Regions from separate parts of the Burkholderia anthinoferrum genome, predicted to be linked through region 2. Evidence: riboswitches for the same ligand, from Rfam matches in the RefSeq annotation. Region 2 holds a riboswitch; each other region holds the start of a gene.

Evidence for each region. Region 2 has a riboswitch for cobalamin ahead of C5F75_RS05555 (FecCD family ABC transporter permease). Riboswitches for the same ligand answer to the same signal wherever they lie in the genome.
Region 1: linked by a shared signal. The riboswitch ahead of C5F75_RS17700 (CbtB domain-containing protein) and the one ahead of C5F75_RS05555 (FecCD family ABC transporter permease) in region 2 are both predicted to bind cobalamin.
Region 3: linked by a shared signal. The riboswitch ahead of cobA (uroporphyrinogen-III C-methyltransferase) and the one ahead of C5F75_RS05555 (FecCD family ABC transporter permease) in region 2 are both predicted to bind cobalamin.
Region 4: linked by a shared signal. The riboswitch ahead of cobG (precorrin-3B synthase) and the one ahead of C5F75_RS05555 (FecCD family ABC transporter permease) in region 2 are both predicted to bind cobalamin.

What each region holds. Positions count from the first base shown of each region.
Region 1 is NZ_LFZP01000046.1:4,984-7,161, forward strand. It holds gene C5F75_RS17695 (histidine phosphatase family protein) at 153-743, opposite strand; cobalamin riboswitch at 794-932, shown strand; gene C5F75_RS17700 (CbtB domain-containing protein) at 966-1,175, shown strand; gene C5F75_RS17705 (CbtA family protein) at 1,189-1,911, shown strand; gene C5F75_RS17710 (LysR family transcriptional regulator) at 1,934-2,178, opposite strand, start outside.
Region 2 is NZ_LFZP01000019.1:95,303-97,480, forward strand. It holds gene C5F75_RS05545 (cell division protein ZapA) at 1-202, opposite strand, end outside; gene C5F75_RS05550 (ATPase) at 199-549, opposite strand; cobalamin riboswitch at 704-950, shown strand; gene C5F75_RS05555 (FecCD family ABC transporter permease) at 993-2,108, shown strand; gene C5F75_RS05560 (ABC transporter ATP-binding protein) at 2,105-2,178, shown strand, end outside.
Region 3 is NZ_LFZP01000032.1:167,671-169,848, reverse strand. It holds gene cobO (cob(I)yrinic acid a,c-diamide adenosyltransferase) at 1-41, opposite strand, end outside; gene C5F75_RS10185 (cobalamin biosynthesis protein) at 76-453, opposite strand; gene cobA (uroporphyrinogen-III C-methyltransferase) at 450-1,199, opposite strand; cobalamin riboswitch at 1,371-1,608, opposite strand; gene C5F75_RS10175 (TonB-dependent receptor) at 1,678-2,178, opposite strand, start outside.
Region 4 is NZ_LFZP01000032.1:144,063-146,240, reverse strand. It holds gene cobG (precorrin-3B synthase) at 1-973, opposite strand, end outside; cobalamin riboswitch at 1,042-1,232, opposite strand; gene cbiE (precorrin-6y C5,15-methyltransferase (decarboxylating) subunit CbiE) at 1,435-2,178, shown strand, end outside.

The DNA of each region.
Region 1 (2,178 bases), on a different contig from region 2:
TGAGGGAACCGCGTCCGATCCTAGCTGCGGCTAGCAGTCAGTTTGATGACAGTTGGGACGACGAACGGTGCGTCTTACGGGATGTAAGGAAAGCGGCGGCATGTGACGCGTCGGGGCGCATCGTCTACCCACATCGTGAACGAGACAGTGGCCTACGCACCCGTGTCGTGCACGTCGTCTGTCGCGGCCAACGTCCAGCCGCCGGGCGACGCGACGAACGTCGTGCACGACAGCGGCGCGACGTCGAGGCGGGCGGCCGCCTCGCGATCCATCCGCAGCACGTGCGCGATGGCCGCGCGGACGATCGGTGCATGCGTGATCGCGACGACATCGCGATCGCGCGGCAATGCGGCCAGCCATGTGCCGACCCGATGCGCGGCGGCGTCGAACGATTCGCCGCGATGCGGCGACGCGGACGGCGAGCCGATCCATGCTGCAAGTTCGTCGGGCAGGTCGCGCGCGAGATCGTGCAGCCGCTTGCCGCGCCAGTTGCCGTAGTCGAGGTCGCGCAGCGCATCGTCGATATCGGCGTGCAGCAGCCCGAGTGCGTCGGCCGTCTGCCGTGCGCAGCGTGCCGGGCTGCACAGCACGAGCGAGCCGGCAACGCCCATCCATCGGCCGCGCAACGCAGCGGCTTCGGCGAGCCCGAGTGCGTCGAGCGGATCGTCGTCGGGAAACGTGCCGGTGCGCATGGCGCGGGTCGATGCGTGCGCGATCAGGCGCAGCGAGGCAGGCAGGGTCATGTCGGTTGTCGGATGATCCGGAACGGGATGTGCTTGCCCATGTGGCATCGCTTCAATACGCGAACGTTCGCGCGTACAATTCGCCCGATACGAAGCGCGGAAGCCGGTGCAATTCCGGCGCGGTCGCGCCACTGTAACCGGAGAATCGATGATCCCGGAAGCCAGACCTGCCTTCGTACCCATCCATCATTTGTCGGGGCGCGATTCCCCTGAGGTGCATCCATGAGCGAAGCAGTGCTGAAGCCGGCGGTCGTGCCGGCACCCATCCCCGTCCGTGAGCTGTTGCCGTGGGCCGTGTTCGTCGGCCTGATCCTGCTGCTCGCACTCTATTTCGTCGGTGCGGAACAGGGCGCGACGTCGCTCGTGCCGGGCATGGTCGTACACGAATTCGTCCACGACGGCCGCCATCTGCTCGGCTTTCCCTGCCACTGACGCGGAGTAAAAGATGGTCGGAAAGCTGCTCATGCGCGGGATGCTCGCCGGCATCGCCGCGGGCCTCCTCACGTTCGGTTTCGCGAAAATCGTCGGCGAACCGCAAGTCGATCAGGCAATCGCCTTCGAGGAAAAAACCACCGCCGCCCAAGGCGAGGCGCCGGAGCCCGAGCTGGTCAGCCGCCACACGCAGGCCGGCCTCGGGCTGCTGACGGGCGTCGTGACCTACGGCGCGGCATTCGGCGGGCTGTTCTCGCTGGTCTTCGCGTATGCATACGGGCGCGGCAGCCGCCTGCCGGCGCGCCCGCTCGCCGCGTGGCTCGCGCTGGCGGCGTTCGTCGCGCTCGTGATCGTGCCGAACCTCAAGTACCCGGCCAATCCGCCGTCGGTCGGCGACCCCGACACGATCGGCTATCGCACGGGCCTGTTTTTCCTGATGATCGCGATCTCGGTGGCGACGATGGTGTTCTCGGTCAGCGTGCGCCGCCATCTGCTGGCGAAGCTCGGGCAGTGGAACGCATCGATCGTCGCCGGGCTCGTGTTCGTCGCGATCATCGCGGCCGTGCAGATCGGGCTGCCGTCGGTCAGCGAGTTGCCGGCCGATTTCCCGGCGGCCTTGCTGTGGAAATTCCGCGTGGCGGCCATCGGCATGCAGGTGATCATGTGGACGACGATCGGCCTGCTGTTCGGCGCATGGGTCGAGCGCGGCGAGCGCGCGGGAATGCGCGCCGCCTGACGCGCGGGGCAACCGGGCGCGCCTAGCGCAGCATGCGCGGCGCGCTCCACGTCGATTCGCGTGCCAGCGCGACGAACGCGGCCAGATAGTCGATCGATGCATCCGCTTCACGGATGCCGAGGAAGATCTGCTTCGCGATGCCCTTCTTGCCGAGCTTGACCGGCACGACCGGCATCCGGTCCGCGTACTCGTCCGCGAGCCACCGCGGCAGCGCGGCCACGCCGCGCCCGCTCGCGACCATCTGCAACATGATGTCGGTCGTCTCGA
Region 2 (2,178 bases):
GCCGCAGCAATTCCGATGCAAGCGACAGCGCCGCCATCACCGCGATGCGATCGGTGCCGCGCACCGAGCTGTTCGAGCGGATTTTCGACATTTCGGCGTCGACGCGCGCGACCGCTTCGAGCAGCGCCGCTTCGGTCTCGGCCGAACAGGCGAGCCGATAGGCCTGACCGAGAATCGAGACTTCGATCTGCTTGGTGCTCATGCATGTTCTCCGTGGCTGGCCGCGTCATCGCCATCCGTGCGCGCCTGCGCATCGAGCAGGTCGAGCTGGTTGTCGGCTTGCTCCGCGCTCTTCGAGCGCGGCAGCTTTTCGAGAATCGCGTTCAGTTTCACCTGGGCGTCGTCGATCTTCGCCGACAACGTGTCGCGCTCGGCCGCGAGCGCATTGCGTTCGTCGCGCAGCTGCGCGAGCTCCGCGCGGACCGTGTCCGCTTCCGCGCGCAATTGCGCGACCTGCTCCTCGAGCGCGAGCCGTTCCGAGTGATAGCGCTTGTTCAGCGAAATCAGACGGCCAATATTTTGAGACAGGGTTTCGAGTTCGTTGAGCATTTGCTGCGTCCTCTAAAGACCCAGCATTTTAGCGCGGAATACCGCGCAATCTGACATCTGTAACGTTTCCAGTCGTAACACCCCTGCTTCTTGCCGCGAATGGGTGCGTCTCGCGCGGGTCCGGACGCTTCCTTGACGCTTGCACGACCGGCTCCTAAACTGGCGCCGCCTCGGTGCTCGCGCGCAGGATGCGCGGTTAAACGGGAAGCAGGGTGCGGGCTCCACGCGCGCCAACCTGCGCTGCCCCCGCAACGGTAAGCGGCCGCGTCGCGTGACGCAGGCCGGCTCGGGCGCGTTTCGCGTGCAGGTCGCACGCGGGCGCGGGCCACTGCGCGTCGTCGCGCGGGAAGGCGAGCCGGACCGCCGCCAGCCCGGATACCGGCCGAGACGGGGAGCCCGCACGGGCTCCATGACGCGCGGCCTGCGGGGAAGCAGGGCGCGCAATGCTTCACGGAACGTTCTTCGATGCCGACCCCAATCGTCCGCCACGCGCCCACGTCGCGCCCGGCCGACTCCCGCAAGCGGATGCGCCGCGCGTCGTGCGTGCGGCCGTGCGCGGCATGAACGCCGCGCGCGCCGCCGCCATCTGGGCCGCGCTGGCCGCCACGGTCGCGCTGCTGTTCGTCGCGTCGCTGTCGATCGGCAGCGTGCCGATGTCGCCGTGGCAGGCGCTCGCGTCGCTCGTGCCGCATGGCGGCGATACCCTCGTTGCCGATATCGTGACGACGCTGCGCCTGCCGCGCGCGCTCGCGGGTTTCGCGTGCGGCGCGCTGCTCGCGCTGGCCGGCGCGTTGTTGCAGGTGCTGCTGCGCAATCCGCTCGCCGAGCCGTACGTGCTGGGCGTGTCCGGCGGCGCGGCCGGCTTCGCGCTCGTCGCGATGATCGCGGGCGGCGCGTGGTGGCTCGTCGACGCATCGGCGTTCGCGGGTTCGCTCGTCTCGGTCGCGCTCGTGCTCGGTCTCGCGAGGCGCGAGGTGTGGCGCGGCGAATCGCGCGATGCATCGCCGCGGCTGCTGCTCACGGGCGTCGTGATCGCGGCGGGGTGGGGCGCGCTCGTCACGCTGTTGCTGTCGCTCGCGCCCGACGCGCGGCTGCGCGGCATCATCTTCTGGCTGACGGGCGACCTGAACGGCGCGACGGCGCCGTGGTTCGCGTGGGGCGCGCTGCTGCTGTGCGCAGGCGTCGCGCTGCCGGCCGCGCCGCAACTGAACGTGCTGCTGCGCGGCGACGCCACCGCGCAAGCGCTCGGCGTGCCGGTCGCGCGCCTGCGCGTGCGGATCTATCTCGTCGCGTCGCTGGCCGCCGCGGCCGCGGTGACGACGGCCGGCACGATCGGCTTCGTCGGCCTCGTCGTGCCGCATGCGTTGCGGCTCGCGTTCGGCAACGACCAGCGGATGCTGCTGCCGGCCGCGATGCTCGCGGGCGGCGGCGGCGTGATGGCGGCCGACCTGCTCGCGCGCACCGCGATCGCGCCCGCGCAATTGCCGGTCGGCGTGATGACCGCGTTGATCGGCGTGCCGGTGTTCCTGTGGATGTTGTTGAGGAGACCGATGCGATGACGGGTGCCGCACTGAACGCCGCTGCCGGCGACATGCGCTACACGGCCGTCGACCTGACGCTGAAGGCCGG
Region 3 (2,178 bases), on a different contig from region 2:
CGTTCGGCCATCCGCTGATGGGATTCGGAATCGGTCTTCATCGGGAATCGTCCTGTCGAAAGCGAAACAATGGGTTCAAAGCGGGCCGGCGAGCGCGACCGTCACGCCGTCCCGGATGGATTTGGGGCCGAGCAGCCGGCCATGCGGCGCCGCGAGCCGCGCGCACGGCTCGGCCACGCCCGCGACGCCGAAGCGCGCCAGCACTGCGTCGGAAGGACCGCTCGCGGCCAGTTCCGGACGGCTCGCGAGTTGCGCCGCATCGAACGCGACGAGCGGCCAGCCACGGCGCGCGCACAGCGTGCGCAGCGCACGGGCGCGCGCCTTGTCGGCGAGCGTCGCGACGAGCGCCGGTTCGGCGCCCGGATGGCGCGCGAGCGCGGCGCGGATCGCGGCATCGAGTTGCGCGGGCGTGACACCTGCGCGGAAGCCGACGCCGAGCGCGACGCGCATCATGCGCGGCCGCCGAACGCCGCACGCACCGCCGGATCGTCGGCGAGCGCGGCTACACGGCCGATCACGACGATCGCCGGCGAACCGATGCCGGTTTCGCCGATGCGCGCGACGAGCGTATCGAGCGTCGCGAGTACGTGGCGCTGTTCGGCGCGCGTGGCGTTCTCGATCGCCGCGCACGGCGTGTCGCCGGGCAGGCCGCCGTCGCGCAGCGCCGCGGCGATCGCGTCGAGCCGGCGGATGCCCATGTAGATCACGATCGTCATGCGGGTGGCCGCGAGCGCGCGCCAGTCGGGCTCGTCGGCGCCCGCGCCGTGGCCCGTGACGAAGATCACGCCTTGCGCGTCGCCGCGGTGCGTGACCGGGATGCCGAGCGCGGCCGGCGCGGCGATGCCGGCCGTGATGCCGTTGACGACTTCCACCGGAAAACCTGCCGCGCCGAGCGCGATCAGTTCCTCGCCACCGCGGCCGAACACGAACGGATCGCCGCCCTTGAGCCGTGCGACGCTGCGGCCCGCGCGCAGGTGCGCGAGCATCGCGGCGACGATCGTCTCCTGCGGCGTCGACGCATGGCCGCCACGCTTGCCGACGTGCTCGATCGACGCATCGGCGCGCGCATGGCGCAACACGTCGGGGTTCACGAGATCGTCGACGAGCAGCACGTCGGCCGCGCCGATCACGCGTACGGCCCTGAGCGTGAGCAGGTCGGCGTCACCGGGGCCGGCGCCGACGAGCCAGGCGCGGCTCATCGCGCGCGGCACGGCGCGCACCGTGTCGAAACAGTGGAACAGGGCAGGCGGGCGGCGCATCGGCGGCCGGCGGGCAGGCAGTGCATGGCGGATCGGGGCGAAACCCGCGCGAACGCGGGTGGAATGCGCACCCGATCCGTTCCCCGCGGATCGGGCGTTCGGCGAGCAGTGCGCTCGCCCCTTGCGTCGGCCGGTATCCGGGCTGGCCGCTTGCCAGGCCGCAGCCTTCCCGCCCGGCTGAAGGGCAGTGGCATCGCGGGCGGCCTGGGCGCACGCGCGGCTGAGCGCGTTGCGCGGGCGGCGTACCGTTGCGGGGACAGCACAGGCCGGGCGGATCTTCGCCTCCTGTTTCCCGTTTAACTGCATGCACGGAATGCGCATGCGAGCACCGAACGCGGCGCATACGATAGCACACGCGTGCGCCGCGCGAGCGGCCCCGGCGCGCCCGCGGCGCGGGGCGGCGGCACCATGCACGCGGTCAGAACTTGTACGTCGCCGTCAGCGTGAACGTGCGTGGCGCGCCGGGCATGATCTGCGCGACGCTCGTCGCATTCGCGTAGTAGTCGCGATCGGTCAGGTTGACGGCCGCCAGCGTCACCTCCAGGTCGCGCGTGCGATATCCGGCCTTGCCGTCCCAGCGCACGTAGGCGGGCAGTTCGAGCAGGTTGTCGCGATCGGCGTAGCGCGCACCTTCGTACACGAGCCCGAGTTCGGCGAAAAACCCGCGCAGCGGCGCATGACCGACGAACAGGCTGCCGTTCGACGCCGACACGCCCGCCGACCGCTTGCCCGCGTACTTCGGTTCGGCGTCGACCACCCGCGCGTGTTGCCAGCCGATGCCGCCGCGGACGAACCAGTCGCCCGTGAGCCGGCCGGCGACGCCCAGTTCCATACCGCGATTGCGCTCGAGGCCGGTGAGATCGAAGAATCCCGGCCGAACCGGGTCGGCGACGCGGCGGTTGTACAGATCGAGCTGAAA
Region 4 (2,178 bases), on a different contig from region 2:
GCGTGCCGTCGCCGTCGGCTTCGGCCAGCGCCGCGAGCCGTTCCAGTTGCGCCGCGTCGAGCCGGCCGAGCGCGAATTGCGCGCCGATGCTGCAGCGCGCCGCGTCGCGCGACGGGCGGGCGCCGAAGCGCAACGCGGGGTCGGTGCGCGTGCGCCGCCAGTCGGCAAGCGCCGGATCGGCCGCGAGCGGGAAGGGCAGGTCGTGCTGCGCGCGTTCGAGCAGCGTGCGTTCGTCGCACGTCTCCAGCAACGCGCGCATCCGCGTGACCTCGGCCGGCGCGAGATCGAGGAACGCGCGCAGCAGCGCGCGAACCAGCGCGACGGCCTGATCGGGCGATACGTCGACCGAAGCCGGCCGGTCGCCGCGCGCAACCGGCGGACAGCCGGCCAGCCCCGCCGCGACACGCATCGCACCGTCGCCGCGACGCCACGCCGCCAGCCAGATGTCGTGCGGATGATCGAGCGCCGCGACCGTTTCGCCGCCGTCGAGCTGGATCGAGAATTTCGGCGACAGTTCGCCGCGGCGCGGCTCGCTCGCCAGCATGTCGAGCAGCGACTCGGCGAGCGCGCGGCTATCGACGAGCGCGGCCGGGTCGTGCCCGGCGAGCGGGCTCACCATCACGTTGCGGACGTCGTCGCTCGCCGCGAGCGCGGCTGCATCGACGGTGGCGTTGTCGGCGCTTGCGCGGGGGCCGAGCCCCGCGTCGAGCAGCGCGTGCGCCAGCGCATCGGCCGCGCCGTCGCGAATGCCGCGCAGCTGGAGATTCGCGCGATTGGTCGCGTCGATCGCACCGGAGCCGTACAGGCGCGCGGCGGCGGCGATCGCGCGCGCCTGGCGCGCGTCGAGCCGCCCGCCCGGCAGCTTGATCCGGCACAGCCCGCCGTCGACGGCCGCGACCACGCGCACGAGCCCCGGGCAAGCCGACGGGCGCACGGCGGGCGACGCAGGAATCGAATCGGGAGCGGAATTCAACGGGATACCGGGACAGTGTGGCGCCGCGGCCAACGCATCGGTACACCCCGCCCGACGCCGACTGGCACGCACGCACTTTCTGGCCGGCAGGTCTCCTGGCTGACAGGTCGGCGCCGGCTCCCGGCCTTCCCGGTGAAACCAGTGGCATGAGGGGGAGATCGGCTCGCTGTCTACAGTTGCGGGGGCAGCCACAGCGGCGCTCGAGGCGCCCTGTGTTCCCTCTTCGGCCCCGAGGGGCACCGGCGAACGAACGGCCGTAGGATACCCGATTTCGGCCGCGATTCGCGACCGGCCGGCCGCTCGCGGCGGGCGAAGCGGGCAACGATCGGGCGCTGGCGGGCCGGCGGATGAAACGCCGGGTGGAACACGGTACCATGCCGTTTTTCGCAATGCGGACGGCTGCACCGGCGCTTTCACGGCCGCGCGGCGACACGATGGAATCGAACGATGGGGAAGGGTGCATGACGGCGTGGCTGACGGTAGTGGGCATCGGCGACGACGGTTACGCGGGGCTCGGACGCCACGCGCGGCGCGCGCTGCTCGACGCGACGCATGTGGTCGGCGCGAAACGGCATCTCGACATGCTGCCCGCCCGGCTGCGGGCCGCGCGCGAAGCTTGGCCGTCGCCGTTCGACCTGTCGGGGCTGCTCGCGCGCCGCGGCGCGCCCGTATGCGTGCTCGCGAGCGGCGACCCGATGCTGTTCGGCGTCGGCGCGACGCTCGCCCGCCAGCTTTCTCCCGACGAATGGCGCGTGCTGCCCGCGCCGTCGTCGCTGTCGCTCGCCGCCGCGCGCCTCGGCTGGGCGCTGCAGGACGTCGGCGCGGTGTCGCTCGTCGGGCGTCCGCTCGCGACGCTGGCGCGCCATCTGCTGCCGGGCCGGCGCCTGTTCGTGCTGAGCGCCGACGGCCGCACGCCGGCCGCCGTCGCGGCCGAACTCGCCGCACGCGGCTTCGGGCCGACGCGCGTCAGCGTGTTCGAGCATCTGGGCGGACCGCTCGAGCGCCGTATCGACGGCCTCGCGCAGGACTGGAACGTCGATGAAACCGCCGCGCTCAATCTCGTCGCGCTGGACTGCCAGGCGGGGCCCGATGCGCCGCGCCGCGCGCTCACGCCCGGCCTGCCCGACGACGCATACCGCCACGACGGCCAGCTCACCAAGCGCGACCTGCGCGCGATGACGCTAGGTCGTCTTGCGCCGGCCCCC